Regions from separate parts of the Clostridium sp. DFI.1.208 genome, predicted to be linked through region 3. Evidence: predicted binding sites of a transcription regulator. Region 3 holds the regulator's gene; each other region holds the start of a gene.

Region 1 (10,856 bases), on a different contig from region 3:
GGCGAGAACGATGAACGGCTGCACGGGCTGCGCTTACTGTATGCCATGTCCATTCGGTCTGGATATTCCAAAGAATTTCCGCATCTGGAATGAGCATGCAAAATATGGAAATACGGAAGTGGCAAGAAAACGTTATTTTGAAGAAATGAAGGAGGAAGAAAGAAGCAGCCAGTGTAAGAAATGCGGGAAATGTGAAGCCCTTTGTCCACAGCATATCGCTATACGTGAGGATCTGGCACGAATGAGCAGCGATATGGAGCTTCTAAAGAGCAAGGCTGAGTAAGCATGAAATGCAACCAATAATGCAGACAGGAGTGTTTCCATGATATCATGGCGGCATTCCTTTTTTTAGTGTAGAGCCTTTCTATCGATGCATTCTTCAATTTCTTCGGCAGCTACGCTGTATGGCATTTGCATAAAGCAAAGCAGGAGGGCAGCGTGCGCTGTTCTGCTTTGCTATGCGTATGTGCAGATGTATCGCTCTCAATTTTTTAAGTATTTGCACAGGTCTTTTGTAAGCCGTATTCCTGCGTAAATCCACGCCTAGACACTGTTGCTTCTGCCTGCTTCAGGCAAGGGGGGATAGCGCTTGTAGGCATTTGTGGAGGCGCATTTGCCCGCATGACGATAGTATAGGTGCAGGAGGGTAGAAATGAACTGTTTAAAAGATGCTGTTCTCAACGAAGAGGTTTTTGTGGAAGACATTGAGCATACGGCTTTAATGAAACGCAGGCTGATGGATCTTGGATTCGTACCGGGTACTGGAGTGATACCGGTATTGGAAAGTCCGAGCAGGGATATGCGTGCCTATCTGATCAAGGGCTGTAAAATCGCTTTACGCAGTGAAGACAGTGAGCGGATTCTGATAAAAGGGAAGGAGGATGGATATGCTGTTTGAAAAGCTTGTGCAGGCAAATGACAATATCAATGAACTGTATTTGAAGCAGCGCAAGGGATATACCATTGCTTTGTTGGGAAATCCCAATGTTGGAAAGAGTACCGTGTTCAATGAGCTTACCGGCATGAATCAGCATACCGGTAACTGGCCGGGGAAAACGGTGGAGCTTGCAAAGGGGCATTATACACACAGGTATCGCCAGAATCAGATGATCGATCTACCGGGAACATACTCCCTGCTTGCACACTCCAGTGAGGAGGAGGTTACACGAAATTATGTGTGCTTCGAGCCATGCGATGTGTGTCTGGTAATCTGTGATGCTACTGTACTGGAGCGTAATTTGAATCTGGTTCTGCAGACGATGGAAATCACAGATCATGTCGTACTTGTTTTAAACCTTATGGATGAAGCCAAAAAGAAGAACATCACCATTGATACGGAAAAGCTTTCTAAGCTTTTAAAGGTTCGTGTCGTAGAAATGAGCGCCCGCAATCATGAGGGCTTTGAGGATGTGAAGGAGGCCATTGAAGAGGTGGGCAACCGCGTTAGTGATGCGCAAAGTACAGCAATTCGCTATGCGGATGATCTGGAGCATGCAATTGAAGCAGTAGCCGCCGTTATGAAAACGCGCCGGCTCAATACACGCTTTGCTGCCTTAAAGCTGCTGGATCCGGAGGTTGATAATACACTGTTTTATGAGGATATCGAAAACAGGGAGGAAACAAAAGCGGAGGTAGAAAGACAGATCGAGCGATTAAAGAATAAGGATTTGTATGAACGTTTTGAAGACATCGTAGTACACGCCCTGCATGAAAGAGCAAGGGAAATCAGTGAAGAATGTATTATATTTAACAATGCATCCTACCAGAACAGAGATATGCGTATTGACCATGTTGTTACCAGCAAAGGCTGGGGACTGGTATGGATGGTCGTATTGTTATCTGTAATATTTTGGATTACCATTTCCGGAGCCAATGTTCCAAGCGAAATGCTTTCTGGAATGTTCGAGGATCTGCAGGTATGGCTGCATCATACGTTTGCCTCCTGGAGTATGAATCCGTATATCACAAGCTTTATCGTAGATGGAGTTGTGAAGACCTGTGGGTGGGTTATCTCTGTTATGCTGCCACCGATGGCGATCTTCTTTCCTATGTTTACGCTGCTGGAGGATTTTGGGTATCTGCCGCGGATTGCTTTCAATCTGGATGGCTTCTTTCAAAAGGCCTGTACCTGCGGAAAACAGGCGCTGACGATGTGTATGGGGTTTGGGTGCAATGCAGTAGGGGTAAGCGGTGCACGCATTATCGACAGTCCGCGAGAGCGTCTGATTGCAATTATCACAAATACCTTTGTGCCTTGTAATGGCCGCTTTCCTACACTGATCAGCATTATCACGATGTTCTTTGCAGGTGTTGTTGCAGCTCCGTGGAATGGTCTGCTGTCAACACTGCTGCTGACGGGTGTTATTGTATTTGGCGTCATCCTGACCTTTCTGACCTCACGCTTTTTGTCGAAAACACTACTGAAGGGAGTACCGTCCAGCTTCACACTGGAGCTTCCTCCGTATCGTCGCCCGCAGTTTGGTAAGGTGATCATACGTTCCATATTCGACCGTACGCTGTTTGTTCTGGGCAGGGCAGTGAGTGTTGCCATTCCTGCCGGGGCAATCATCTGGTTGCTGGCCAATATTCAGGTACAGGATGCAAGCCTGCTGCAGCATATATCGCTGTTTCTGGATCCCTTCGCCCATTTGATGGGACTGGATGGTGTGATTCTGCTGGCGTTCCTTCTGGGCTTTCCGGCAAATGAAATCGTTGTACCGATTATGATCATGGCATATCTGGCAAATGGATCCATGACGGATATCGGTGATCTTGCCGTATTAAAGGAGCTGTTCGTCAACAACGGCTGGACATGGGTAACCGCCATCTGCACCCTTATGTTCTCTCTGGTACACTTTCCATGTGCTACCACACTGCTCACCATACGCAAGGAGACACAGAGCTGGAAATGGACCGCCGTCAGCTTTCTGCTGCCGACCATACTTGGAATTCTGCTGTGTATGGGAATCAATCTGCTTGCGCATATCTTTCTGCTGGTATAACGATGTCCGCCAACTATGATGAGTTGAAAATAGAGCGCACAATTTATGCAAAAGGTAACGGCAAATAAATGGTTACAAAAAAAGAGGAGCCGTGTGGGGTTCCTCTTTTCTTACATATTATGGACGTTTTACGATAACTGCTGTACCCTGTCCGCCACCGATACACAGAGATGCAAGACCTGATTTTGCATCACGCTTGATCATTTCGTGAATCAGTGTAACCAGAATACGGTTTCCGGATGCACCAACCGGGTGACCCAGAGCGATAGCTCCACCGTTTACATTCGTTTTTTCCAGGAATGCTTCACGATCGATGCCGTGCTCTTCCACCAGCTCGTGTACAACACCTAAAGACTGAGCGGCAAATGCTTCATTCAGCTCTACCAGTTCAACCTCATCCAGCTTCATGTCTGCATATTTCAATGCATTGCGGATTGCCGGAGTAGGTCCCAGACCCATTGTTAACGGATCCACACCACCCTGACCGATGCCGACTACCTCGCACAGCGGTGTCAGGTTGTATTTTTCTACAGCCTCTTCACTAGCCAGCAGTACGAAGGAAGCACCATCGTTGATACCGGATGCGTTTGCAGCTGTAACACTTCCATCCTTAACGAATGCCGGACGCAGTTTCGCCATTTTTTCAGGCGTGGATTTGCGGTTTGGATGTTCATCTGTATCAAATACGATTGTTTCTTTTCTCAGCTTCACTTCTACAGGAACGATTTCATCCTTGAAACGTCCGGAATCAACAGCTGCGATTGCCTTCTGCTGGGAAGCATAGCCGAAAGCATCCTGCATTTCACGTGTGATATTGTATTTCTTGGCAATGTTTTCTGCCGTAACACCCATATGGATACCGTTCATAGCATCGGTCAGGGCATCATAGATCATGTGGTCTACACATTTGAAATCACCCATTTTGTTTCCTGTACGTGTGTTTGCAGGAATCAGGTAAGGCGCACCGGACATGGATTCCACACCACCGGCAACGACGATGTCATTGAATCCTGTCTGAATGGACATAACACCCTCCATAACGGTACGAAGACCGGAACCACATACCATGTTCACGGAGTGGGAGCATACGCTTTCCGGAATACCGGCAGCCAGGGCAACCTGACGTCCGATGTTCTGTCCCAGACCAGCACTCAGCACGTTTCCGCACAGCAGCTCGTCTACCTGCTCAGGAGCGACCTTTCCATCCTCCAGCAGTGCCTTTACTACTGTAGCCCCTAAATCAACTGGTTTTACGGTAGTTAAAGATCCTAAGAAACTACCGATTGCACTACGTTTAGCGCTAACAACATAAGTTTTTCTCATTTTTCTCTACCTGTCTTTCTTTCCAATGTAACGTGTCGCTTACGACACTCAATACATCAACATAGTAACTAAAATTCATGCATTTGTCAATAACTTGTGAAAAAATTCATAAGTGAAGTTGTCTGTCCGGATTTCTATTTTTTCTATTTAGAAACACAAAAGCAGGAAAACAAGCTCTTGCGAGCTTGCTCTTTTGTTTATACGCGCTTGATGATGACCGCTGCGCCCTGACCGCCGCCAATGCATAGGGAAGCCAGTCCGATTTTTAAATCACGCTTCTGCATTTCGTGCAGCAGGCTCACCAGAATTCGGTTTCCGGATGCGCCGACCGGATGTCCCAGTGCGATAGCTCCGCCATTGACATTGGTTTTTTCCATAAACGCGCTACGATCCATGCCGGTTGCTTCCGCAAGCTCATGAATTACACCCAGAGACTGTGCAGCGAACGCTTCATTCAATTCTACCAGCTCCATATCCTCAATGCTTAGGTCAGCATACTTCAGCGCATGCAGAATAGCCGGCGTAGGACCAAGACCCATGACGCGCGGATCCACACCGCCCTGACCGATGCCGATGACTTCCGCAAGCGGTGTCAGATTGTATTTTTTAACCGCATCCTCACTGGCGATGATTGTAAAGCTGGCACCGTCATTGATACCGGAGGCATTTCCAGCAGTAACAGTTCCATCCTTTGTGAATGCAGGACGTAGCTTTGCCAGCTTTTCCGGCGTTGATGCGCGGTTTGGATGCTCATCTGTATCGAACACGGTTACACTGCCCTTACGGCCCGGCACCTCTACCGGAACGATTTCATCCTTGAATCGTCCAGCGTCGATGGCAGCGATCGCCTTCTGCTGGGACGCATAGGCAAAGGCATCCTGATCCTCACGGGTAATGGCGTATTTTTTTGCTATATTATCTGCGGTAACGCCCATGTGTATCCCATACATACCATCTGTTAATCCATCATGCAGCATGGAATCCACCATCTTCATATCCCCCATTTTCACACCGTTTCGCACCTTGCTGGGCACCAGATATGGCGCATTGGTCATGGATTCCACTCCACCGGCTACAAAGATATCACCGAATCCGCACTGAATGCGCATGGTTGCTTCCATAACTGCCTTTAACCCGGAACCACACAGCATATTCAAGGACTGTGCACAGACCTCAACCGGGACACCGGCCTTGATACTGACCTGACGTCCGATGTTTTGACCAAGACCTGCCGCAATCACGTTTCCGACAATCACCTCATCAATGTTGGCGGGATCAATGCCTGCCTCCTCGATGGTTCTGCTTAAAACAGCAGCTCCCAAATCTACCAGGGGCATGTTGGTAAGCCCGCCCATGAAGCTTCCAATGGCGCTTCGCTTTGCTGCTACGACATATGCTTTTCTCATGTAATAACCTCCGCTTTCTATGTTGGTCTTCCTTGGGGAAGGGGAAGAGGACCCTTTGTCAAGGCTATGGTAACGGAAGAAAAAACGTTTGTCAAGAAACTTGTTAAAAAATTAACAAATGCGAATGTAGGAATATAATCGGAACAAATGTCAACTTGTTAATCTTGTAACAAAAACTTGTTAAAACTTTAACAAACATATTGACGGGAGCAAAAAAGAGGTCTAAAATGTAGATGGATTATGTATTCTCGACAACGCGATGAATACGCTGCTTATACTATATTTATATAGGCGCATGCAAGCAATCCTAAGTTCAAGTAAATCAAGGAGAGGAGATCACTTATGGACTTCATGTTAACAGAACAACAACAGATGATGAAGAAACTTTTCGCTGAGTTTGCTGAAAAAGATGTAAAACCTCTTGCAGCAGAAGTAGACGAAGATGAACGTTTCCCTAGAGAAAACGTTGAAAAAATGAAAGCCTGCAAAATGATGGGGATTCCGTTCAGCAGAGAATACGGCGGAGCAGGTGCTGACTACCTGAGCTATATTCTGGCAGTCGAGGAGCTGAGCAAAAAATGCGGTACAACAGGTGTTGTATTGTCTGCTCACACATCTCTTGGAACATGGCCAATCGAACACTTCGGAACAGAAGAACAGAAAAACAAATATCTGCCTGACTTATGTACAGGGAAGAAGCTGGCTGCATTCGGTTTAACAGAGCCAAATGCCGGTACAGATGCTGCCGGACAGCAGACAACTGCTGTAAAAGACGGTGATGATTACATCCTGAACGGTACGAAGATCTTTATTACCAATGCTGGTGAAGCAGATGTATATGTAATCTTCGCAATGACAGACAAGACAAAGGGAACACATGGTATCTCTGCATTTATCGTAGAGAAGGGAATGCCAGGGTTCACTGTTGGTCAGCATGAAAAGAAGCTGGGTATCCGCGGTAGTGCAACCAGTGAGCTGATTTTCAACAATGTGCGTTTAAGTAAGGACCACCTGTTAGGACAGGAAGGAAAAGGCTTTAAAATTGCCATGATGACACTGGATGGCGGACGTATCGGTATCGCTGCACAGGCACTTGGTATTGCACAGGGCGCAATTGATGAAACCGTACCTTATGTAAAGGCTCGTAAGCAGTTCGGACGTTCCATTGCGAAATTCCAGAACACACAGTTCCAGCTGGCTGATATGCAGGTAAAAACAGATGCAGCTAGATGGCTGGTATATGATGCAGCAATGAAGAAAGAAAAAGGTCTTCCTTACTCTGTAGAAGCTGCTAAGGCAAAGCTGTTCGCAGCAGAGGTTGCTATGGAGGTTACGACCAAGGCAATTCAGCTGATGGGTGGATACGGTTATACACGTGACTATCCGGTTGAAAGAATGTTCCGTGATGCTAAGATCACTGAAATCTATGAGGGTACTTCCGAAGTACAGCGTATGGTTATCAGTGGCGCAATGCTGAAGTAATACAGAGAGAAAAGAAAGGATACGAAGATTATGAAAATTATCGTTCTTGTAAAACAGGTACCGGATTCTACTGAGATCCGTGTTGACAAAGTTACTGGTACATTGATTCGTGCCGGAGTTCCTAGTATCATCAACCCAGATGATCTGGCTGGTGTGGAAGCTGCATTGCAGCTGAAAGAAAAATACGGGGCAAGCGTTACTATCATTTCCATGGGACCTCCTCAGGCTACGGGAATGCTGAAAGAATTATACGCTCGTGGAGTTGACGAATGTATCCTGATCACTGACCGCAAGTTTGCAGGTGCTGATACATGTGCGACTTCCAGCACACTGGCTGCTGCATTGAACAAGACAGGCTATGACCTGATCATTGCAGGACGTCAGGCAATTGATGGGGATACTGCACAGGTTGGTCCACAGACAGCTGAACGTCTGAACATTCCGCAGGTTACCTACGTAGACGACATTATTGAACTTAGCGATACTGCTGTTACTGTTAGAAAATCACTGGAAGACAGTGAAGAGATCATTGAGGCAAAGCTGCCTTGTGTTCTGACAACATTAAGTGGAATGAACGAGCCACGTTACATGAACTGTAACGATATCGTTGACTCCTTCTCTAAAGAAGTGAAAGTTATGACATTTGATGATTTGGGAATCGATGAGAGCATCGTTGGCCTTGCAGGTTCTCCAACAAAGGTTCACGCTACATTCACCAAAGAAGTATCTGCTGAAACAGAAACATTCGATCTGCCAGCTGCAGAAGCTGCCAAACTGATTGCAAAGACACTGAAAGACAAGCAGATCATTACGAAATAGGAGGAGAAGGAACAATGGCTAAATTTGAAGGATATAAAGACATTTACGTATTCGTAGAACAGAAAAACGGCGAAGTTGCCAACGTTGGATACGAACTGATTTCCGAAGCTAGAAAACTGGTTGCATCCATTCCTCAGATGAACTTCCAGGTTGTCGGTGTACTGCTTGGACACAACATCAAAGACAAGGCAAACGATGTAATCGCACACGGTGCTGACAAGGTGATCGTTGTGGATGATGCGCTGCTGGAAGGATACTCTACACAGTTCTATGCGGATGCCCTGACACAGGTCATCAACAACTTCAAGCCAGACAGCTTCCTGACGGGAGCTACCGTACTTGGTCGTGACCTTGCACCACGTGTAGCTGCTCGTCTGAATGCCGGTCTGACTGCAGATGCTACGAAGATCGAAATCGATCAGGAAAAAGCAAAAGACGGAGAAGCACTGCTGCTGGTTACCCGTCCTACATTCGGTGGAAACCTGTTTGGTACCATCGTATGTCCGGATACGCGTCCGCAGATGGCAACCATCCGTCCAAATGTATTCTCTATGGACGCTGTGGATGCTTCCAGAACTGGAGAGATTGTAGAATTTGCTCCGGCTTGGACAGATACAGATCCTAAGGTCATCGTAAAGGAAGTTATCGCTAAAGTAGTAGAAGGCGTTGACATCACAAAGGCTGATATCCTGGTAGGTGCAGGCCGTGGTGCAGAAGACTGTCTGGATATGGTGCAGGCGGTTGCTGAAGAGCTGGGCGGAGAGCTGTGTGCTTCCCGTGCCGTAGTTGATGATGGATTTGCTGACAAGGCAATTCAGGTTGGGCAGACCGGTAAGACGGTACGTCCTAGTCTGTACATTGCATGCGGTATCTCTGGTGCATGTCAGCATGTTGCCGGTATGGAAAAATCCGATATGATCATTGCCATCAACCGTGACCCGCAGGCTGAAATCTTCAGCATTGCAAACATGGGCTTCATCGGTGATGTTAAGGAAGTTCTTCCTCTGCTGAAGGACGAAATCATCGCTGCAAAAAAAGGATAAGATAACGCATATACAAGAGGGTGGGAAACTGCCCCTCTTGGTATATAAAAAGAAAAAGTAAAGGAGATAAATCTATGAAAAAAGTTGGTGTAATTGGTGCCGGAACAATGGGCCAGGGTATTGCAAATGCATTTGCTTCCAATGGTTACGATGTAACCGTATGTGACATCAAAATCGAATGGGCACAGGGCGGAATCGACAAAATCGCTAAAAAGCTGGACAAACTGGTTTCAAGAGAAAAAATGACTGCTGACAAGGCTGCTGAAGTAAAGGGCAATCTGAAGGCTGGAGAATACAAGGATCTGGCTGACTGCGATCTGATCGTGGAAGCTGTTCTGGAAAAGATGGAAGTTAAGAAAGAGCTGTTCACAACACTGGATGAAATCTGTAAGGATTCCTGTATCTTTGGATCTAACACTTCTTCTTTATCCATCACGGAAATCGCTACTGGAATCAAACACAATGTAATTGGTATGCACTTCTTCAATCCTGCTGACCGTATGAAGCTGGTTGAGGTTATTTCCGGAATCAACACGCCTGTTGAAACAAAGGAAGCAATTCTGGAAATCTCCAAATCCTTAGGGAAAACTCCGGTAGAGGTAGCTGAGGGCCCTGGATTTGTTGTAAACCGTATTCTGGTTCCTATGATCAACGAGGCTGCATTCATCCTGCAGGAAGGAATCGCATCTGTTGAAGATATCGATACAGCTATGAAGCTGGGGGCTAATCACCCTATGGGACCTCTGGCACTGGGTGACCTGATTGGTCTGGATATCGTGGAAGCTATCATGGATGTTCTTTACAATGAAACAAAAGACTCTAAGTATCGCTGCTGTACGCTGATCCGCAAAATGGTTCGCGGTGGTAAGCTTGGTCAGAAGTCCGGTGTCGGATTCTACGACTACTCTAAATAATTCACGCATAGAACACATGACGAGTGAATCTGTAATTTCACATGAAACCCATTGAAATTGTGGATTCACTTTTTAAAAACGGAAAGGAAGATGAATACAATGGAAACTATTTTAGTAAACTATGAAGGACATGTTGCTACGATCACAATCAACCGTCCGAAAGCATTGAACGCATTAAGCACACAAGTTTTGACGGAATTGAACCAGGCACTGGATGAAGTTGCGGCAAACAATGACGTATATGCACTGGTACTTACCGGAGCAGGAGAGAAATCCTTTGTTGCTGGCGCAGATATCGCTGAAATGAAGGATAAGAGTGTGGAAGAGGCTGCGGCATACGGAAAATTCGGTAACGAGGTATTCCGTAAGATTGAGACATTCCGCTGCCCTGTAATTGCTGCTGTAAACGGCTTCGCATTGGGCGGAGGCTGTGAGCTGGCAATGAGCTGCGACATCCGTGTGGCAAGTGAAAATGCAGTGTTCGGACAGCCGGAGGTAGGCTTGGGAATCACACCGGGCTTCGGTGGAACACAGCGTCTGGCACGTCTGGTTGGTACTGGAATTGCGAAGGAAATGATTTATACAGCGAGAAACATCAAAGCAGAGCGTGCATATGCAATCGGTCTGGTAAATAACGTTGTTCCTGCAGAAGAGCTCATGGCAGCTGTTATGAAAATGGCAAATGGTATCGCTAAGAATGCACCGATTGCTGTAGCAAACAGTAAAAAAGCAATCAACAACGGATTGCAGACGGATATCGATGGCGGAATCGCAATCGAAGTAGAAGAATTCTCCAACTGCTTTGCAACGGAAGATCAGACCTATGGTATGACCTGCTTCCTGGAAAAAACAAAGGACAAAAAATTC
Region 2 (10,856 bases), on a different contig from region 3:
CAGCGATGACCTTGATATCGCTTCGGATTATTATGATGATGTGCTGGTGGTACCGAAGGTGGATAAGTTGATTCAGGGAATCCTGACGGTGATTCCATTACAGCTGATGGCCTATGAAATTGCCAGTCTGCGTGGATGTGAAATCGATCAGCCGCGTAATCTGGCTAAGTCTGTCACGGTAGAATAAGGTATTTAACGTGTGATGTGCGTTTACATTCAATTTCCTGATACTACACACACTTTCGCACATCTGCGGTTAAATATAGAAAAGAGGGCATGGAAAATGCCCTTTTTGTGTGCAAGGTATGACGAAGCTTCCTTTTTTTTATATTCCCATATGCAAAGTATGAGAAGGCTTCTCTTTTTTCCATATTCCCAAAGGATAGGAAATTGATATTTCAATTATTCGTCGGATTATGAAACCTGTTTAGACTTCCGTCTCCGCTTACAACGAAAAGGGACCATAACGCTGATTTCCGCTACGATCCCTTTTTTAGAAACAAAATACGCATATTTCATAATCAGCTTCCGGAAATACGCCAATCCTATGACCGCCATTTTCCTTATATAAGCTCTGTAATACTCATTTCCGTTCCAGCAATCCAGATAAACTGGCTGTTCATAGCTTTTCAGCCAGGTACAGATTGCTTGCCTTTCCTATACCCTTCCCTGATAATCGGGATGCATAGCAATACGGTAAGCATACGCTGCATTTGTTTTATACGGTTTTATACAGAAGGAAGCAACCACTGTATAATCTGCCAAAAGCACATAAGTACATAAAAGCTCCCGGCGGATGTCACATTCCTATAGGTCCATTGCCGGAATCCCTTTGCAGGTAAGGCATCCTTTCAGCAAGGCTGTTATGTCCGTTGCATGCTCTGGTGATGCCTTTTCAAGCTGTAGCTTCCTTTAGCCAAGGCCGGTGATCATGCTTGCCACTTTGACGAATACATCCAAAATAGCCTCTCTGGCATGAATCAGCGGTCCATCCAGTACCCCAGTCATTAACAGGAAAATCATGATGAAGGATAGATACATTTCATATTGCATCAGCTTGAAATAAGTTTCTTCCTTTAGGATACCCATCAGTATTTTGGAGCCATCCAGCGGCGGTATCGGTATTAGATTGAAAATACCAAGGCCGACATTGATGGAAGCGGTAGTACCGATTACCTGAAACAGATAATAGGTAAACCCGTTTTTATACAGCAAACCAAAGCGAATGAACAGCATATACAGTATGACCATCAGAAAGCCGACAATGAAATTCATCAGCGGACCTGCCATTGCCGTCCAGATCATACCATCCTTTTTGTTACGGTAGAAATAGGGATCAACCTGTACCGGCTTCGCCCATCCAAAGCCAAAGAAAATCAGAGACAGGGTACCAAACGGATCCAGATGCTTGAGGGGATTTAAGGTAAGTCTGCCGCGTTCCTTCTGGGAGATATCACCCAGCTTATAGGAAACAAATGCATGTGCGAATTCATGCACGGAAAGTGCAATCGCAACAGCAGGCAGTATATAGATTAGATCAGCAAAAAAACCACGAATATCCATAAACATTCCTCCAATAGAATAGTGTTAGTATATCATATTTTGAAGGAATTACAAGTTTCATAAATGTCACCCAAGCAGGTCAGCAGGGAGTTTTATCAGCTGCATAAACCGTCTTGTCCCACATTTTTTACCTGAAATGGGATTCCTGTCATAGGAATCCCTGTTTCTGTTTACATCTGATCGATATTCCTCTTGCAGCCAAGATATGCCATCACATAATAACAGCCGTAAACGACAAGGAAGAACAGCATACTTCCACCCAGATAAATATACATATCCGCACTGGCATATGTCATCTCGAATAGCTCATCCAGCATGCGGATAATCGGTAGCAGATACACGATTGGAAGCACCAGCGGAATGATGAAATAAACCGCAATCTGCTTAGCCAGCAATGCATGCAGCTGTCTTTGATTCACCCCCATTTTATGCAGCATTGCATAGGAATACCGCTGCCGGTGAGCATCGGAAAGCTGCTGCACTGCGAGTATGGTTGCACTGATACAGATGAAGATAAACGACAGATAAAACAAAGAGAAGCAGATACTGACAAAACCCACAGCATTTTCCTCAAACCATTTCGCCTTCACACGATAAGAGGCATAGCTGTAATAGCTGTCCCCCACCTGCTCCTTGTTATCGTCAAAAAACTGATTGACCGTATCCTGATACCAGGACACCTCAGTCTCAGGATTGGTATTCGCCACCCATTCTCGAAAATACGGCTTGGCTTGCTTGACATACGCATCTGCAACGACAAGATAATAGCCGCTGTTCTGTGTCTGCCCATATTCCGTATCATCCACATCACGTAGCTGCAGACGCTTCCCCTGCAGATTCAGAGTATGCTGTGCACCATATTCCTGCAGGATATCCTTGATATCTGCTGCGCAGACTATCATATACTCATCAGCCCCCAGCGTTACGGCTGGTAATCCTTTCAAGGAGCGAAGCTTATTAAAATCGCTTTGCTTCATATAAACCGAATGCTTTTCATCCTCGGTAAAATAGCTTTTCCCCTTTACTACAGAATAGAAGTCATCACGTTCCTCACGCTGATAGTAGCGGATATCCGCTGACTGATACGAAATCTTATGTTCCTGCAAATAGCCTTCAATTGATTTCATATTGAGCTTCGTGCTGCTGCTTGCCATGATATCAAATGGTACAAAGCGTGCATTACTCAGCTCCTTCACCTCATTGAATTTCAATGCAATGCACAGAAAGAGCAAGGTCAGCAGAGTCAGTAAAGACAGTGTAGCAAGCACGGTTCGATTGGAGCGCAAGCGGCCTGCAATCTGTCCGTACAGATACATGCAGTTTCCCTTATATTTCATTTTTCTATGCCGGTCCAGAAAAATCCCAAGCACTGCCGATATGCCATAAAAGAACAGATAGATGGATACGACAATAGCAAATACTCCCAGCATGAGCAGCATAGAATCTAAGCTCTGGCCGTTTATCATACTTCTCAGATACTGCTGTGTCATATACAATCCGGCTACTGCCAGAAGGATAGCTGCCAGGAAGTAGAATACGGATAAACGAGAGCCCTTCGCTGTTTTCTCATTCCTGCTCGCATTATACAGCATGGTATGAATGCTCTGCTTTTTTAAAGCGATTCCTTCCCTGATCAGCTCCAGCAGGTAGATACTCAGAAAGCAGAGAAATGCAGCACCACATGCGTTCCAGGAGAAGGAGAGCTGAAATGCATATTCATAATCAAAAATATTCAGCAGCATAGCGTGCAGTAATTCATAGACGAAGATACCGAGCACACAGCCGATCAAAAATCCGACAGCCCCAAGAGCCAGCTGTTCAAACAGAAACATGCGGCTGACCTGTGAGCGTTTCATTCCCAGCAGCAGATACATTCCGAATTCTCGGCTTCGCTTCTGCAAAATAAAATTCGATATATAATAAATCAGCCAGGCAATAATCAGCGTTACCAGAACACTGACCATAATCATAACACTTTTGATATTGTCATAGGTCGTTACCAGATCCTGCATTTCACCGGAAAAGGCAATCGCAAAAAACGCATAGAGCAGTGTCATCGTAATCGTCACTGTAAATACATAAATACTGTATTCCTTGAGACTGCGTTTCAGATTGCGAAGTGCAAGTTTAGCGTACAGCATGCACATCACCACCCAGCAGCTGCATTACATCCAGTATTTTCTGAAAGAATGCCTTTCTTGTCAGGGAGCCGCGATAGATCTCATTAAAGATAGTTCCATCCTTCAAAAACAGAACACGCTTTGCATAGGATGCTGAAAATGCGTCATGCGTAACCATCAGAATCGTTGCCTGAAGCTCTGTATTCATTCTTTGAAACTGTTCCATAAGCAGGTAGGAGGAATGGGAATCCAGCGCTCCCGTTGGCTCATCTGCCAGAATCAGACTCGGATCATGAATCATCGCCCTTGCACAGGCGCACCGCTGACGCTGACCGCCGCTTACCTGATACGGATATTTTTCCAGAATATCCTGAATCTGGAGAATTTCTGCCAATGCGTTTATCTGTTCGTCAATCTGGCCCGCCCTTTTCTTTAAAAGTGTCAATGGCAATGCGATATTTTCCTGCAGGGTCAAAGTATCCAGAAGATTAAAATCCTGAAAAATAAACCCCAGCTCCCGTTTCCGAAATTCTGCCAGCTCGTTTTCCCGCAGCTCACAAATACTGCTTCCGTTGATCTCTATATCTCCTGCACTTACAGTATCGATGGTGGAAATGACATTCAGCAGGGTGGTTTTCCCACTGCCGCTCGCCCCCATAACCGCTGTAAACTCCTGTTTTTCAACTGCAAAGGATATATCATTCAAGGCTTTTGTGATATTCCCCTGATTTCCATAATATTTTTCCACGTGGGAAACTGTAACAACACGCATATACTTCACGTCCTCTCTACCTGAAGTATACAGAAGAAGGCCGGATAAGTGTAGGAGATTTCCTTACGAGAAGATGACAGTTCTGTAACTTTACACATGATGAAACTCCAGGCACATGGCGGTTCCCTCGCCATCAGAATCCGCATGCAGACCGATTTGCAGGGATGTACAGAGCTTTTTGCATAAATACAGACCAATGCCTGTGGAATGCGAATGAACCAGTCTTCCGTTATCTCCAGTAAAGCCCTTATCAAAAATCCTAGGTAAATCATGCGGAGGGATACCGATACCGTTATCCCGTACAATCAGACGTACACACTGCGGTTCCCTTTGTATTTCAAGACACAGAAGCGCACCATCCTTTCGCTTATATTTCACCGCATTTTCAATCAGCTGATTCAATAGGAAAATCAGCCATTTTTCATCTGCATACACCATTGCATCCTCCTCTGGAAAACGAATGGATATTGCTGCCTGTGTACAAAGATACTTGCATTGCAGCAGGGCTTCCTGAATGCAGGAAGACAGCGATATCTGCTGGATCCGAAAATCCTTTTCCACGGATTCACTTCTTGCATAAAACAATGCCTGCTCCACATAATGCTCCACCCGCTCCAGCTGCTGAAACAGCTGCCGCTTTCGATCCCCCTGCTGATTCTCAATGGACAGCTTCATCGCTGCAATCGGTGTTTTAATCTCATGAACCCACTGCTCGACATATTCCTGATATTCCCTTCGCGAGCGCTGTACTGTGCTGATTTCCTCCAGCATTGCCTTGTTTCCCAGATAGAGCAGCCAGCGGTAAAAGCCCTCCTCATGACTTGCTTTCTTTGGCAGCACCTCATGCATGAGATAGCGCTTCTCCATTGATTCAATGCTTGCACACAGCTCTTTTCTGCGTCTGTTTTTGCGAAGATAGTCCTGTGAGAAATAAGCAGAGAAAAACAACAGCCACATACCGCTCAGCAAGGCAGCCAGCCCTGCGGACAGCCCCAGAGAAACCAGCAGTACACACTGCAGCAGTGAAATCAGAAGAATCGCAGCCATGAGAATTCCATGATCCTCCAGATATTCATGTAGCTTCATATCTGATACCCCTGCCGATGGCGGGTCACAATGAAATCCTCCACTCCCAGCTCACGCAGTTTATTGCGGATTCTGGTGACGTTGACACTGAGTGCATTGTCATCAATAAACAGCTTATTATCCCATAGGTAGTCAATCAAATCCTCTCGCGGAATGATTTCCCCTTTATGCTGAAACATATAATGCAGAATTTTCACCTCATTCTTTGTCAGCTCTCTTGCGTTATTTTGATAGCCTACCCGACTCATAGCAACATCCAATGTAACACCATTGTGTGTCAGATTCTGATCCTTCCATTCGTAGGAACGCTTCAGCAGTGCCGCAATACGGGCAAGAAGAATACTGGTATTGTATGGCTTGGTAATAAAATCATCCCCGCCCATCTGCATACTGCACAGCTCATCCATATCGGTATTCCGGCTTGTCACAAATATGATGGGAACCTTGGAAAAGCTTCGCAGCTGTGAACAAATGGTAAAGCCATCCATCTGCGGCAGATTGATATCCAGCAGAATAATGTGGGGATCGAGTGTTTTCACAAGCTCTTTGATATCCTCCTGCAGATTCCAGCATACCGCTTCATATCCCTGTTTCTCCAGCAGCATCTGCAGCTCCTTGCAGATCGCCTCATCATCCTCTATAATTAAAATCGTATACATATCCAAAGCCCTCTCTTTTCTGCTTCATTATACAATAGCCGGAAGGGAAAAGAAAAGATGACCGTCGTCATCTTTCAATACTGTAAGAACTAAGCATCCCCATAGGCCTTGTTCACCAATAGGTGAATCCCACTGTATATGACGGAAATCATCGTCCAGATACAGGTGGATACCAATGCCCCAAACGTATCCAGATATACATCACTCATGGAAGACGTTCGTCCGGTGAATTTCTGATGATATTCATCACCGAATGCAAAACAGAAGCAGATACCGACGGTAAACAGAAACCGCCAGAATTTGTTTACTCCCAGAATTGCCAAGGTGATATAGACGCCGGCTGCCAACGTAAAGTATATGGAGAAGTGAGCCAGCTTTCTGACATTGGCATTCCAGTCACTGCCATAGGGAGAATGCAGAATGACGAAGTACTTGATGCGTTCGCTTAATGCAATCCCCTCTTCTGTGGTTTCCAGCTTTGTATTCACCTGTTCCTTGATTTTTTCCGTTACCACTTCACTTCGTGCATTGGACAGCTGTCCATCCTCTGCCGATAACGAGTAGATTGCAAACATGACGGACCCGCAGACACCCATAAAAATCAATGCACAGAGAATGCGGATTCCCATATTCTTTTTCTTCTTCATACGCTCACCACCTTGTTGCCTTATTGTAAAACAAAATAGGTGCATACGCAAGACATGTAGTTAAATATAACAAAAATTTAAGATATCCTACGCATACGATATCGAAAAGATGTGCGCTTTTCTATCATTTCAGAATGAGACAGCTGCATTTGGCATTTAACCACGAACACTTCCTTCATATGGAAGTATGCTGCTTTTAAGATGCCCTCCCTTATACAGCTGGTGATGCCGGGAATCGTTGTAATGCTATCGTTCTGGCTGTTTACCTATATCGAAGCACGCAAAATTAAGAAAGTGAATCCCATCATTCCGATTCATGAATAACATTGCATTGCATATTCATCCCACTATACTCATTTAAGCAGCATAATAACAGCAAGAATCGGTTGGAATGCTAATATCTGATTCCTAGCCGCCTGCATATACCATAAGAAAAAACGTAGAGCACAGTAAAAAATACGTCCATTATGATATCGGACGTATTTTTTTAGTATATGTATTTACAAATAGAGTCTACCTGTAAATTACTTTGTTTTCTCAATGATTTCGATGAAGCTGTCTGCTTTCAGACTAGCCCCGCCAATCAGAGCACCATCGATATCCGGCTGAGCCATGTATTCAACGATGTTGTTAGGCTTTACAGATCCACCATACTGAACACGAACATTTTCAGCAGCCTCGTCACCATACATAACACGTACCTGATCACGAACGATACGGCAGCAGTTTTCTGCAATTTCCACTGAAGCGCTCTTTCCTGTTCCGATTGCCCAGATTGGCTCATAAGCGATTACCATGTTTCCAACACATTTTGGACACATATCCGCAAGAGAACCAGTTAACTGATCACGAATAACTTTCTCAGAATCTCCAGCATCATACTGAGCTTCTGTTTCACCAATACACAGAATTGGTGTAATTCCGGCATCGATCAGACGTTTTGCCTTTTTGTTTACTGTCTCATCTGTGTCATTGAACATTTCACGACGCTCAGAGTGTCCGATGATACAGTGTGTAACACCAACCTCCTGCAGCATAGGTACAGAAATTTCACCAGTGAAGGCACCACTGTCTTCCCAGTGGCAGTTTTCTGCAGCGATTACCAGATTTTTCGCACCTGCAACAGCAGCAGACAGTGCAGTGTAAGGAGCACCAATACCGAATACAGCATTTTCACTTGCTGCTGCAGCATCTACAGCTTCCATGAATCCCTTTGTTTCCTTCATGGTTTTGTTCATTTTCCAGTTTCCAACAATAATTGGTTTTCTCATGTCTCGTTCTCCTATTTTCGTTTTTTATTATTTATCTGCGATTACAGCGATTCCAGGCAGTACCTTGCCTTCCATGTATTCCAGGGAAGCTCCGCCACCAGTGGAAATGTGAGAGAATTTTTCTGCGAATCCAAGCTGGATTGCAGCAGCAGCACTATCTCCGCCACCGATAACAGTCGTAGCTCCTGGCAGCTCAGAAATAGCAGTACATACTTCCAGCGTACCCTTTGCAAACGGTGCCATTTCAAATACACCCATTGGGCCGTTCCATACAACGGTTTTTGCACCCGCAAGTGCTTCCTTGTACAGCTCGATAGATTTCGGACCGATATCCAGACCCATGTAGTCTGCTGGAATGCTGTCATTGTCAGCAATTACCGTGTTTGCATCCTCTGCAAATTTATCAGCACATACGTGATCAACAGGCAGAATCAGCTTGCCCTCTGCTTTTTCGATGTATTCCTTAGCAAGCTCTACCTTGTCTTCTTCTACAAGTGACTTACCAACATTGCAGCCCATAGCCTTCAGGAAGGTGTAGGCCATACCGCCACCGATCAGGACCTTGTCAGCCTTTTTCAGCAGGTTGTCTACAACAGCAATCTTATCGGATACCTTTGCACCACCGATGATTGCAACAAATGGACGCTCTGGAGTATCCACAGCAGCACCCAGCATCTTCACTTCTTTTTCTACCAGGAAGCCTAACGCATTTGGCAGAATAGATGCGATACCTGCAGTAGAAGCGTGTGCACGGTGTACACTACCGAATGCATCCTCTACGAACAAATCACCCAGCTTAGCCCAGTAAGCAGCCAGCTCCGGATCATTTTTGCTTTCGCCTTTTTCATAACGAGTATTCTGCATTACGACGATTTCTCCGTCATGCAGTGCAGCAACTGCGTTTTCCAGTTCTTCACCACGTGTAACCGGAACGAATGTAACCTTCGTATCAACCAGCTCATTCAGACGCTCAGCAACACAGTGCAGATCGTTCTTTGCCTTATCTTCCTCAGTCTTAACCTTTCCAAGGTGGGACATCAGGATAATCTTCGCGTTGTTTTCCACTAAATATTTGATGGTTGGCAGAGCCTGAATAATACGGTTGTCGTTTGTAATCTTGCCATCTTTTCTAGGAACGTTGAAATCGCAGCGTACGATGACACGTTTTCCAGCAACATCTAAATCTTTTACAGTTCTTTTGGCCATAGTAAAATTCCTCCTTATGTATCGGCTTTATTATACCACCAAGAGCCTTTTTCGTAAACGAAATTTCACTTTTTGCGAAAAAAATCACAATTCTAAAGGATTCGATGAGAAACTGATAGAACCTGTTGTTTTCCGTGTTTTTCATACAGCATTTATAGTATAATGAGAATACAGGCTACAACAGCAAGGGAGTATGACATGAATACGATAAAAGAAACCATGCAGGATCTCATGGATATCATAAAAAGGTCCAAAAACTTTGATATGGAACAGGAGTATCAGTGCTCCGTAAAGCTTTTGAATCTGGGAAACCAGCAGCAGGACCGCTATGCCCAGGCGTTCGCGCACGCCTATCTTGCGGATTACTATATTCTTACCAGACAGCAGGATATCTGTCTGCAGCACCTGCATGAGGCGATTTCCTGTTCTCAAGAGCACCATTATGATGAGCTTTTGCTCATGTGCTATACGATTGCAGGATTGTATTACAACTCTCACTTCGATGAAATCAGCGCTGTTCAATATTATATGAATGCCTATCATATTGCATTGGAGCAGAATAATCTGCACGAGCAGATGGTGATTCTCAATAATCTCTGCGTCCTGTTTATGCAGAAAAACGATACAGCGGAAGCACTGCGCTATATCCGCAATGCCTATGAGGTATTCCTGAAACAGCAGACGCCTCTGATCGATCATGCACAGCTGATTGTCATTCTCAATCTGGTGGAGCTCTACATTCAAAACGATCAGTTAAATGAGGCTGTAAACATCTTCGACACCTATGCTTCGCAGCTGCATGAGGAGCATGCAGAGGGACTACGGCTGCATGTGATACTGCTTTGTGAGCTGTATCTTGCGGATGCCTTTCACCGAGGTGACGAGATACAGAAAATTGCGGATTACTTCGCAGCTGCCAATCTGCACCATCATCTAAACCGCAGCATGTATTTTTCTTTCTATAATGATATCTTCGACATCCTGCTGAAAATAAAGGATAAGAAGCGCTGTGAGCAGTTTCTGCAATATATGGGAGAAATCTGTCTGGAGGATGATATTGAGCAGCAGCTTCAGCTGCATCTTAGCTGGATCAATTTCGCTGAGGTGTTCCATATGGAGGATACGCTCATCAATTCCTATAAACAGTATTACCTGCTGCAGAAAATGGTGGTGGATGTCACCAATAAAACAAAGGCGGAAAGCATGAAGGAAAAGATCCTGATGGAGCATATGCTGGAGGAACAGGAGCGCATCGTTCAGGAGAAGAATGTTCTGGAGGCACGTGTGAAAATCGATGGCCTTACCGGTTTGTTTAATCGCAGCTACTTCAACACGCTGTGCGATATCATGCAGAAAAATCCCGATGTCAATGCAATCGGAATCATCCTGGTCGATGTGGATTATTTCAAGGAATTCAATGACCTGTATGGGCATTACAAGGGAGATGAGCTTTTGCGCAGGGTTGCCCTGTGTCTGGATGAAAACGGTGATTCCCGCTTCTTTGCGGCACGCTATGGCGGTGATGAATTCAT
Region 3 (10,856 bases):
CGGTCGTTCATATGATAATCATACATGCGGTATGAAATATTTCCATGATGCGAATATAATCCAGACGCTCAATGCTGCTCCATTCCGCTACAGGTACAGGATGTTCATGCAGTGCCTTCTGCAACCAGATTACATCTCTCCATGCATCAAATTTATAGCCTGCATTGCGCAGTATTCCGATTTCTGTAAAGCCAAAGCTTTTATGCAGTGCGAGGCTTGCCTCATTGGGCAGCGTGATACAGGAAATCGCCGTCTGCAGACCCTGCAGCTTTAATACCTCCAAAAGTGCCGTATACAGTGCCTTTCCAATCTGGCGGTGCTGTACCTGCGGCAACAGATAGATCGATAATTCTACATTCCACTGATAGGCAGCACGCTCCATATGACGATGCGCATAGGCATAGCCTATGATTTTCTGATCAAGCTCACATACCAGATACGGATATTCCCTTTGAATCTTCATCATGCGTCCTTCAAATTCCTCCAGGGAGGGAACATCATATTCAAAGGTGATCACACTGTTTTTCACATAATGCGCATAGATGGAAAGAAGTGCCGGTGCATCCGACAGCTGCGCAAACCGTATAGTTTTCATGATGCTCCTTTCCTCCCCACAGACTGTGAAACCAGCACAGTCCTCCCCTCACAAGAAAGCCATGGACGTATCCATGGCCGCAGCTTTTAAAATAACAGATTCTTCGGTGTACGCGGGAATGGCTCCACATCACGGATATTCTGCATTCCTGTCAGATACATCAACAAACGGTCAAAGCCAAGACCGAAGCCGGCATGCTTGCAGCCACCGTATCTTCTCAAATCCATATACCATTGCAGACTGTCTGTTGTCATGTCCATGTCCTTCATGCGCTGCTCTAAAACATCATAACGCTCTTCTCGCTGACTGCCGCCAACCAGCTCGCCAACCCCAGGTACCAGCAAATCACACGCTGCCACGGTTTTCCCGTCATCATTGACACGCATGTAGAATGCCTTGATATCCTTAGGATAATCAGTCAGGAAAACCGGACCATCCACGATTTTTTCACAGATATAACGTTCATGCTCGGAATTCAGGTCCATCCCCCATTCCACCTTGTTATCAAACTTCACATCTGCCTGTAACAGCAGATCGATTGCTTCCGTATATGTCATGCGCTTGAAATCCGAATTGCGTACCTTTGTGATGCGTTCAATGCAGCTCTTATCAATCATCGTGTTGAAGAATTTCATTTCCTCCGGAGCATTTTCCAGAACATAATCGATACAGTATTTCACCATATCCTCAATCAGGTTCATATCATCCTCCAGATCCGCAAAGGCAATCTCCGGCTCAATCATCCAGAACTCGCTGGCATGACGGCTCGTGTTGGAATTTTCCGCACGGAAGGCCGGGCCAAAGGTATAGACATCGCGGAATGCCATAGCAAACGCTTCGACATGCAGCTGTCCGGTAACCGTCAAAAATGCTTCCTTACCAAAGAAATCCTGTTCATAATCTGCATCGTCCCGTGTCGTTGCCTTAAACATTTCACCGGCACCCTCGCCATCATTTCCCGTTATGATCGGTGTATGTACATACACAAAGCCCTGATCCTGGAAAAATTCATGAATCGCCATGGATAATACAGAACGCAGACGGAAAATTGCATAAAAGGAGTTGGCACGCGGACGCAGATGTGCTATTTCACGCAGATATTCAAAGCTGTGACGCTTTTTCTGCAATGGGTAATCACGATCGCAGTCCCCTTCCAGAGATGCTTCGGTAACCTGAATTTCAAACGGCTGTTTGCCCTGCGGTGTCAGTACGAATTTTCCGGTTACGGTGATTGCGGCACCTGTTGGATATTTTTCCACCTCCGCAAAGTTTTTCAGCTCCTGTAAATACACCAGCTGCGCGTTTCGGAAATACGTTCCGTCATTCAGCTCAATGAAGCCAAGCTTGCCGCTGCAGCGATTTGTACGAACCCAGCCCTGCAGCTGCACATATTCCATGCTGTCCTGTTCCACATGAGAGCCGCTCATGACGATCTCATACAGTTCGCGTATTGTCATAAATTCAAACATATTCATTTCCTCCTGTTTATGGCACAAAAAAACGTTCCCTTTCAGGAACGTATTGTACGCGGTGCCATCCTGATTCCCATGCGTAAAAGCATGAGCATCTTTCCTGGGATATATCGTTCCCACACGAAACCGTCTACTGTTATTCTCCGGTTCAGCTCCACAGCCGTTCAGATATAAATCCGTATGCATGCAGCTTCCACCTTCCTGCATTCGCTAGTTGCGCGTAATTTACTCTGTTCTGCTTCAACGCTCTACATTTAGATTGTTGGTCTCAAAGACCAGCTCCTGTATAGATGATACCACATCCACGCTCTTTAATACAACCCCTTTTGGAATTTGTATATGCTCATGCGTAAAATCCACCAATCCTGTGATTCCACAGGCAATCAAGCGATCGACCGTCTGCTGGATATTCTCGGAAATCGCCAGAATAGCGATACGGCAACCATCCGGGACCTTTTGTTCCAAATCCGCAATATCATATACCGGTATACCGAAACGTACACCCTGACGGTCTGGATTGACATCGAATGCACAGGCAATCTCACCTACCACATAATCCCATTTATTATACTTCATCAGTGCCCGCCCCATATTTCCGGCTCCAACCAGAATGATTTTTTCATCAAAATCCATACCGAGCTGCTGATTAAAAATTTCAATCAGCCGATTGACATCATACCCATATCCCTGCTTTCCCAGATTTCCCAGAAAAGAAAAGTCACGGCGGATCGTCGTCGGTTCAATATTGACGACACTGGCCAGTTCCTTGGACATGATTCTTTCTACACCTGAACTTTTCAGCTTGCGCAATGCCTTCAGATAGACAGGATATCGCTGCAGCGTTGCCTTTGGCACATTTTTCTCTGTCATGTTTATCACCTATTGCATAGTATAGCACACTTTTTTAACTTTGTGAATAAACTAGCATATTTAACTTTTTTGAAAAGGCAAATTTCCTGCGAACACAGAAGTGCACAAAGCGAAACACAGCGGCGTGATATTTTTCAGTAAACAGAATGGCTGCTGTAGCAATGGAATGCTTTCCATCCCAATGACAGTTCCCTTGCATGATTAGCACAAGGCGACTGCTTTTTCCTTCCCCTGTATAAATTCATACAGACGCTTGCAGTCATAAACCGGCATCACAGCAAGACCTTGCCTGCTCCTTCACAGGATAAAAACAGGTCCGCTTTTCTTTCTCCGTTACAGAACACTGGCTCTTCTGCTTCCTTCCATCCCTGTATTTTTACAGATGGCAACGCATCGCTAGCTTCCTGCATATCCTGAATTCCATCGCATTTTCCTTTGCCCCCTCATTGCTTGCATCCAATAAAATACAATGCTCCATTTTCCATTACAGCCCTTGCAAAACCTGCCTACAGCAGCTTCTCCATCTGAACATGAGGAACATGCTCATCCATATGCTCTTCTCCGCATACAGTGTAGCCATAGCTTTCATAAAACGCACAGGCCCGGCATTGTGCATCCAAAATACAGCGGCTTCCCTTTTGACTGCGAACGATTTTCTCCATCTCGGAAAGCAGAACACCGCCCAGACCCTGATGTCGAAACTGCGGCAGCACCGCAATTCGTCCAAAGACCCACGCCTTCTCATCTTCCTTTGGAAAACAGCGTGCACAGCCCGCAAGAATGCCATCCACATAAACAGTAATATGTACGGCAATCGCATCTAGTTCATCGAATTCATTCTGAAACCCCTGTTCCTTCATGAATACCTCAATACGCACATATCTGTAGTCCTGCTCATTATCCTTTGTTTTTATCTCAATCATATACGCTCCCATCCAAGAAAAAAGGCAACCTCGACATAGCTGCCCTTTCTTATATAATCATAAAGCCAAGGTCATTGATAACCTTTCTGGCAACGGCTACCATATCGGAGTTTCCCTCCACAATGACGCATTGCTTTTCCAGATTTACCTGAAAATCCACTCTGGTTTCAGCCAGTGCCGTTTCAATTCTTCTCGCCTTGGTATCATCATCCAGATACTTTACCAAAATAATGTTCTTCAAGCGGATCACCTCGTTGTTATTGTAACACAATCCCTATAAACAATCCAATATTTGATACGATTGTTCGTGAATTGTAAGAAGATTTAATCTTCAACGATCGTTCCAAGACTTGTGGAGAAGGTTCCCTTTAAATATATGCGGATATGATGGTCCTTTGCATAGTTGACACAGCGGTCATGCAATACCCTTGATTTCATATTCAGCATTTCGTCGTAGGTCAGTTTATCGTATTTGATAGCATATTCATTCAGCTTGGGATCCTTGTCATAGACACCATCCACATCAGTATAAATATCCACTTCCTTGAGATCCAGCATATCCGCAAACAGTACCGCACTGTAATCACTGCCGCCTCTGCCAAGGGTCGTCACATGACCGCTGGGGGAGATACCGATAAAGCCGCCGACAACCAGCACATCATAGCTGTTCAGCTTCTTGCGGATTCCGGTATGATCCAGCTTCAGCACCTTCGCATAGTCATAGTTCTCATCGGTAAGGATTCCGCAATCGAAAAAAGGGAGCGCATACGCCCGTATTCCCATATCCAGAAGTTCACTGCATATCTTTAATGCAGATAGCTGCTCACCCATAGAAACCAGTCTGGCTTTTTCCTGTCTGGTGAGAAATTCACTGCCCATGGACAGCAGGGTATCCGTAGCATACGCATCCGGATAGCGGCCCATGGCCGATACCACAACAATCACTTTATTTGTCTTGCTGCTTTCCAGCACATGACGGTACACATATTTCCTGGTCGCTTCACTGCGCAGGGAGGTACCGCCAAATTTCATTACTTTCATGTTCATATGCATAACCCCACATTCCTTATACCATATGTCAAAGTTTGTCAGAATGTGCGGTTTTTTCGCCCAGTTTCCTGGATTTTATCCCCTGCTTCAGATAATTTCAGCCAAATACGAGCAATAAAGAAAAAGATACCGAGGAGCTTAAACGTGCATGCTTGCACATAAGCACTGGTATCTTTATCGCGATACTTCCTTATTTACTTTTTCAAGACCTTCACAAAACGCTCGGTGATCTGCTTTGGACGTGTGATAGCACCACCGACGACTGCACTGTAAGCACCAGCCTCATACACAGCAGCCAAATCCTCCGGCGTATTGATTTTTCCTTCCGCAAGAATCGGAGCCTTGATCGTTTCCGCCAGCTTTTTGAATAGCTCAAGATTTGGACCATCCACATTTTTGGAATATGGCGTGTATCCGCATAAGGTTGTAGATACGCAGTCAAAGCCAATGCGTTCCGCATTCACACATTCTTCATATGTTGAGCAGTCTGCCATGGCGAGAACGCCGTGTTCATGCACATAGTTCACAAGATCCTCCAGCTTTTCCCCATTTGGACGATCACGAAGCGTCGCATCCATAGCGATCATTTCGCAGCCTGTTTCAAACAGCTCATCCAGCTCCTTCTTGGTTGCGGTGATGTAAATATCACTATCCGGATAGCTGCGCTTTACGATTCCGATGACAGGCAGATCAACGACTTTTTTGATTTCGATGATATCCTCCTTGCTCTGCGCACGAATTCCTACGGCACCTCCCTGCTTTGCCGCAAGTGCCATTCTTCCCATGATGAAGGAAGAATGCAGTGGTTCATCAGGCAATGCCTGACAGGACACAACAAGTCCACCTTTAATTTGTTCCAGCATGTTCATATTAAGACCAACCTTTCCTGATATACATATACAGTATAATCCTTTTCCACATGTTTGTCTTCCCTTTCCTAGATGATTTTCATGCTTTTCAGTGCTTTTGCTCCCCTGTCATCTTTAAACATTTTCATCGAAAAACAAACAGCTGCCCGGTATGTGAAGGTCTGTTCCATCCCTTGCTTTCATAAGCTGCTTCTGCACTCGCTGGGATACGCATGCTCTTTTGTACATGCTTATTCACATAAACCTGCACGCAGAAGACTGCGGCTTTTTTCCATAAGCTTCCGGTATACCGGCTTCATATCCTCCTCTGTCACATACTGATCGATTTCCTCCACTGCAATCCATTTGACACCGCTGTTTTCATCCGGCTTGCTGCACAGCGTATCCTGCTCATCTGCCTGACACAGATAGGTAACATTCAAATGAACGTGAGAGGATACAAATGCCCCTCTTTTCACATGCGGAGGAACCGGCAGAATATCGATTGCCAGAATGGATTCACTTAACAGCTGCAGCTTTTTCAGTCCGGTTTCTTCCTTTCCCTCCTTCAATGCCACATGGATCAAATCCTGATCCCCATCCGCATGACCGCCACACCAGCCCCAGGAATCATAAATATTATGATAGATCATAAGTACCTTTGACGTATCCGCATTGATAATCCATGGACTGCTGGTTATATGTCCATATACATTATCTCTTGTGTAGACATTGGAAAAATCCGTTAGATAGCGCAGCATAACCTTTCGATCTGCTTCCTCCTGCATATTGCAGGGCGTATAGGTATTTAGCTCTTCATATAGCGTCATAAAGAATTACCTCCCATCCATGCCAGCAGGGCTTCCTTGTACACCCTGAGCGCCGTAGGTATCGCATAGGTTTCCAGTAGCTCATCCTTCGTGCACCAGATCCCCTCCACGACCTCCTGCTCCAGCTCCAACAGAAATCCGTTCATATGCCATTCCACATGAGAGAAAATGTGCTTTGCTTTTCGCAAGGGGACCACGCGGAGAAGATGGTCCTGAAATTCCTGCATTACCGCTTTTTTGCTTTTCTGTTCATCCAGCATCATAAATTCATACAACCCTGCAAGCAGTCCCTGCTCTTCTCGTTTATGCAGATAAATTTTATCTTTACACAAAAGCACGAGCACTGTCTTTTTTTCAATTCTTCTGGCTTTTCCAGCCGTCTTGTTGGGCAGCCGGTGTGCCGCTCCGCTCTGATAGCCCATGCATTCACTTGCCAGCGGACAAATATTACAGCGGGGAGCCGCATTTGGCACGCATACCAGTGCGCCGATTTCCATCAGAGCCTGATTAAAGGCATCACTTCTGTTTCCCGGTATATATTCCTGTATAATGCTCTGAAATTTTTTCTTTGTGCGCTCCTTCAAAATGTCATCCTCGCTGACAAGCACACGGCTGAACACACGCAGAACATTCCCATCTACTGCCGGAACACAGCGCTTATAGGCAATCGAAGCGATAGCTCCAGCTGTATAGGCACCGATTCCCGGAAGCTTCAACAGCTCCTCATAGGTATCCGGAAGTACACCGTTATGGTGCTCCATGCATTCCACTGCACATTTTTTCATATTGCGGACACGGTTATAATAGCCGAGGCCCTCCCACAGCTTACGCAGTGTGTCCTCATCTGCCTGCGCTAAAGCCTCCAGAGATGGCAATGCCTGTAAAAAGCGTTCAAAATAAGGCTTTACTGCTTCTACGCGCGTCTGCTGGAGCATTATCTCACTCACCCAGACGCGATAAGGAGAAGCATCATCTCTCCATGGCAGGACACGTGCATTGTGATCGTACCAGCTTAACAGCTGTTCTGTAAATTTCTTTTTATCATGTTGTAGTTTCATGCGTTTATTATAGCACATGGCAAAGATGGCAGGCAAAGAAAAAGCCACCGAATAGCGCAGATTCCGGCTTCAGGATATAAGTCATCGCATAAAAGCACAGGGTAAAATGAAAGGATATGGAAATGAACGTAGGATGGATAAGGATGAGAAACATATTCCAGTGCCCTTTTGACTTTATAGGCTATCATGATAGCCTTGCCTTTGACAGGATATGGATCATTATATGAAGACTCAGCGTACAGCAGCAGATAAATGGTTGAAGAAGCACCTGCTTTATGAATAAATAAAAGGAAATCCAATCCATTGTATAACGCAATAGAAATTCGGATTTCCTTTTTCATAAGCTTTCTATAGTCAGTAGGAAGACAGGCTCGAGTGTACGTTCTGTTATGATGATCCGCTATGTTTCTGCTGTGCATGCATCAGCGCTTCCAATGCAGATATCTGGTAGTGGAGAAAAAGCTTCCCACAAGACCGACAAGTACGCCAATCAGAATTAAAACGCCTGATATTTCCAGTGTCATTGGATATACCTTTTGCAGTACAAACATATTGCTCATGAAGGTACCGCCCAGTGTGTCAAATACATACTGATAGCCAAAGATCGTCAGCAGTACAGGGACAAGACTTCCCAGTAAGCCAATGAACACACCCTCCAGCATCATTGGAAATTTGATTGCCCAGTTACTGGCACCGACAAAACGCATAATGGCAATTTCCTGTTTTCTCGTATAAATGGACATCTTGATTTTATTAGAGATCAGGAAAACTGCAATTACAATCAGGAAGACGATGAACAGCATACCACCCTCCCGAATTTTCTCAAAGGTGGAAATCATGCTGCTGGTGGAGTCACCGCCATATTCCGCAGATACGATTCCCTTCATTTCCTTGATCAAATCCGCAGTTTTTTGGATGTCCTTTCCGTTTTTCACCTCAATCAGAAAGGTGTCGCGAATCGGCGTGGCTTTTCCCTCATACATATCAAACATGGAGGAATCCTCCTGAAATTCCGCTTTGTAATTTTCCAGCTCTTCTTTTCCGGTGGAAAGGGTCACATGCTTAACGGTATCCATCTGTTCGATTGCATGCAGCAGCTGCTGCTTTTGCTTATCCTTTACAATGGTATCAATACTTGCCCGTATGGTAACCTGCTCTTCAATATGCTTCGTAAAGCTGTTCAGATTGCTCGTTAACAGCATGAATACCGATATCAGAATCAGGGTTATCGCTACTGCAACCGATGCGGAAAATGTCAGGCCAAAATGCCGGACGATATTTTTATAGGTCATTTTTAGATGGAATTTAATATATCTGTAAAGTTTTTTCATAGGCTCATCACTCATATTTCTCTTACCTAATAATGATACCCTAGCAAAAGTGGAATGTAAAGCAGTTTAAGAATTTGTAAGATTTGAAATTTCTTCATATGGAAAGGAGGTATTCCTTCCGCATGTGCTCAGGTGGTGAAAAAAGTATGGTAAATCCAAGCTGACAGGCTGATCATCCGCGATACAGCCCAAGATTGGAAGACCACTCAGCTGTTCTATTACGGCTTTATTATCCAGATGCAAAGAGCTGGCGGCATCAAAGTGATTCAGCAGAAAACCGGCAACCGGAAGCTGCAAGGACCGCGCATAGCCGGCTGTCAGAACACAGGCATTGATGGCACCCAACCCGGCATCTGCTACAATGACGATTGGAAAGCCGCTCATACGTATGACATCATGCAGCATGATCGCATCCTTATGCAGCTGCAAAGGACATACGATTCCACCGCACCCTTCTATTATGAGAAAATCATGGGATGCCTTCATTTTCTGCAAATCCTGTGCAATCACAGACAGCTGCATAGGCTGCTGTTCCCAAACCGCTGCCAGATGCGGGGAAACACGGGAATGATAGGTATAGGATACGCAGCAGTCACGGGGATTCGCCTTACTGATTTTTAAAACCGTGTGCAAATCCTCGGCTATCCAGCGGTTGCCTTGCCGAAAAGCATCACTTGCCGCCGCCTTGTAATAGCCCGCACAGATATTGTTTGCAAGCAGCTGTTTGAGCAGTCCTGCACTCACATAGGTCTTTCCGGCATCTGTGGCAGTCGCGGTGATAAAGACTCCCTTGTTCATACTGCGGCCACCGTTTTCCCCAGCTGTTTCAGCATTTCCAAATCATCCGCTGTCTGAACGCCTGCAGTTGTCAGCATATCTCCGCTGATCATGGCATTCACACCACATTCCAGCAGGCGCTTTCCCTTATCCTGTATCAATCCCCGTCCCCCCGCCAGACGCAGAAAGGCACGTGGATGGAGAAATCGAAAGATAGCAACAGAGCGTTCCATATCCGTTTCCTGCAGCACCGGCTGATTTTGCAAGGGCGTACCGGGAATAGGGGTCAGAAAATTGAGAGGAATGGATGTCACCTGCAGTGCTTGCAGCTCCAACGCAAGATCAATGCGATCTTCCCAGCTCTCTCCCATTCCAAGAATCCCGCCGCTGCAAATTTCCAGCCCGGCCTGTTTTGCTGATTTCAGGGTACGGATTTTATCATCGTAGGTATGGGTCGTACAGATGGATGGAAAAAACGCTCTGCTTGTTTCCAGATTATTATGGTAGCGCGTCAGCCCTGCTGCTTTCAGCCGTTTGAAATCTGCATATGTGAGCAGCCCATGCGATGCGCATAGAGCCAGATTGGTGTGCATGTGCAGCCTACGATATATATGCTCCAGCTTCAGCAGCTCCTCTTCGGTAGGGCGCCGTCCACTGGTCACGATGGAATAGCGGCGAATACCTTCCCCTTCGCGTCTTATGGCATCCTGTAAAATGGTTTCTTCAAGCAATAGACCATGCTTGCGAGCTGCATGCTGTGTATGCCTAGATTGAGCGCAAAAACGACAGTTTTCCGAACAGGCTCCACTTTTCCCATTGATAATACAGCAAAGATCTACCTGATTCTGACAGAAATATGCACGAATCTCATTCGCTGCACTGCTTAGCTCCTGCAGTTCCGCATCCACCAGCTGCAAAGCCTCCTGCCGGGTAAGCATTCCTCCCTGCAGAACCTTATTTTTGTATTTGCTTAGCATAGACACCCTCCCGCTTTATTCCATGGCGTACAGACACGGGAAAACGCAATGCCGCATAAGCCGCAAGGACGCTGAACATGATATCGCCCGGCAAATCCAGAGGAAAGCAGGATAACAGCAGAAGA

What was found. Region 3 encodes Rex, which represses fermentation and respiration genes when NADH is low (regulators of the CRP and FNR family bind a similar motif). Its sites were predicted from a motif close to ATTGTTAANNNNTTAACAAT; they were not measured.
Region 1: a site for Rex is predicted at 4,419-4,438, ahead of NE665_RS16150 (acetyl-CoA C-acetyltransferase). Genes of this name have one in related genera too.
Region 2: a site for Rex is predicted at 9,396-9,415, ahead of NE665_RS20865 (phosphoglycerate kinase). Genes of this name have one in related genera too.

The regions. Positions count from the first base shown of each region.
Region 1 covers NZ_JANGCA010000034.1:35,645-46,500, reverse strand. Annotated here, with positions in the region: gene NE665_RS16165 (aldo/keto reductase) at 1-283, shown strand, start outside; gene NE665_RS16160 (FeoA family protein) at 653-898, shown strand; gene feoB (ferrous iron transport protein B) at 888-3,002, shown strand; gene NE665_RS16150 (acetyl-CoA C-acetyltransferase) at 3,120-4,325, opposite strand; gene NE665_RS16145 (acetyl-CoA C-acetyltransferase) at 4,523-5,731, opposite strand; gene NE665_RS16140 (acyl-CoA dehydrogenase) at 6,074-7,213, shown strand; gene NE665_RS16135 (electron transfer flavoprotein subunit beta/FixA family protein) at 7,244-8,032, shown strand; gene NE665_RS16130 (electron transfer flavoprotein subunit alpha/FixB family protein) at 8,047-9,075, shown strand; gene NE665_RS16125 (3-hydroxyacyl-CoA dehydrogenase NAD-binding domain-containing protein) at 9,150-9,989, shown strand; gene NE665_RS16120 (short-chain-enoyl-CoA hydratase) at 10,089-10,856, shown strand, end outside.
Region 2 covers NZ_JANGCA010000066.1:7,263-18,118, forward strand. Annotated here, with positions in the region: gene glmS (glutamine--fructose-6-phosphate transaminase (isomerizing)) at 1-187, shown strand, start outside; gene NE665_RS20830 (site-2 protease family protein) at 913-1,563, opposite strand; gene NE665_RS20835 (ABC transporter permease) at 1,734-3,704, opposite strand; gene NE665_RS20840 (ABC transporter ATP-binding protein) at 3,691-4,455, opposite strand; gene NE665_RS20845 (sensor histidine kinase) at 4,546-5,541, opposite strand; gene NE665_RS20850 (response regulator transcription factor) at 5,538-6,200, opposite strand; gene NE665_RS20855 (VanZ family protein) at 6,290-6,847, opposite strand; gene tpiA (triose-phosphate isomerase) at 7,372-8,118, opposite strand; gene NE665_RS20865 (phosphoglycerate kinase) at 8,146-9,324, opposite strand; gene NE665_RS20870 (GGDEF domain-containing protein) at 9,523-10,856, shown strand, end outside.
Region 3 covers NZ_JANGCA010000021.1:13,084-23,939, reverse strand. Annotated here, with positions in the region: gene NE665_RS12160 (GNAT family N-acetyltransferase) at 8-595, opposite strand; gene asnS (asparagine--tRNA ligase) at 682-2,022, opposite strand; gene NE665_RS12150 (redox-sensing transcriptional repressor Rex) at 2,308-2,937, opposite strand; gene NE665_RS12145 (GNAT family N-acetyltransferase) at 3,444-3,860, opposite strand; gene NE665_RS12140 (hypothetical protein) at 3,910-4,101, opposite strand; gene NE665_RS12135 (amino acid kinase) at 4,185-4,907, opposite strand; gene NE665_RS12130 (N-acetylmannosamine-6-phosphate 2-epimerase) at 5,105-5,773, opposite strand; gene NE665_RS12125 (NUDIX hydrolase) at 6,010-6,588, opposite strand; gene mutY (A/G-specific adenine glycosylase) at 6,585-7,646, opposite strand; gene ftsX (permease-like cell division protein FtsX) at 8,069-8,977, opposite strand; gene bioD (dethiobiotin synthase) at 9,044-9,775, opposite strand; gene bioB (biotin synthase BioB) at 9,772-10,737, opposite strand; gene NE665_RS12100 (biotin transporter BioY) at 10,709-10,856, opposite strand, start outside.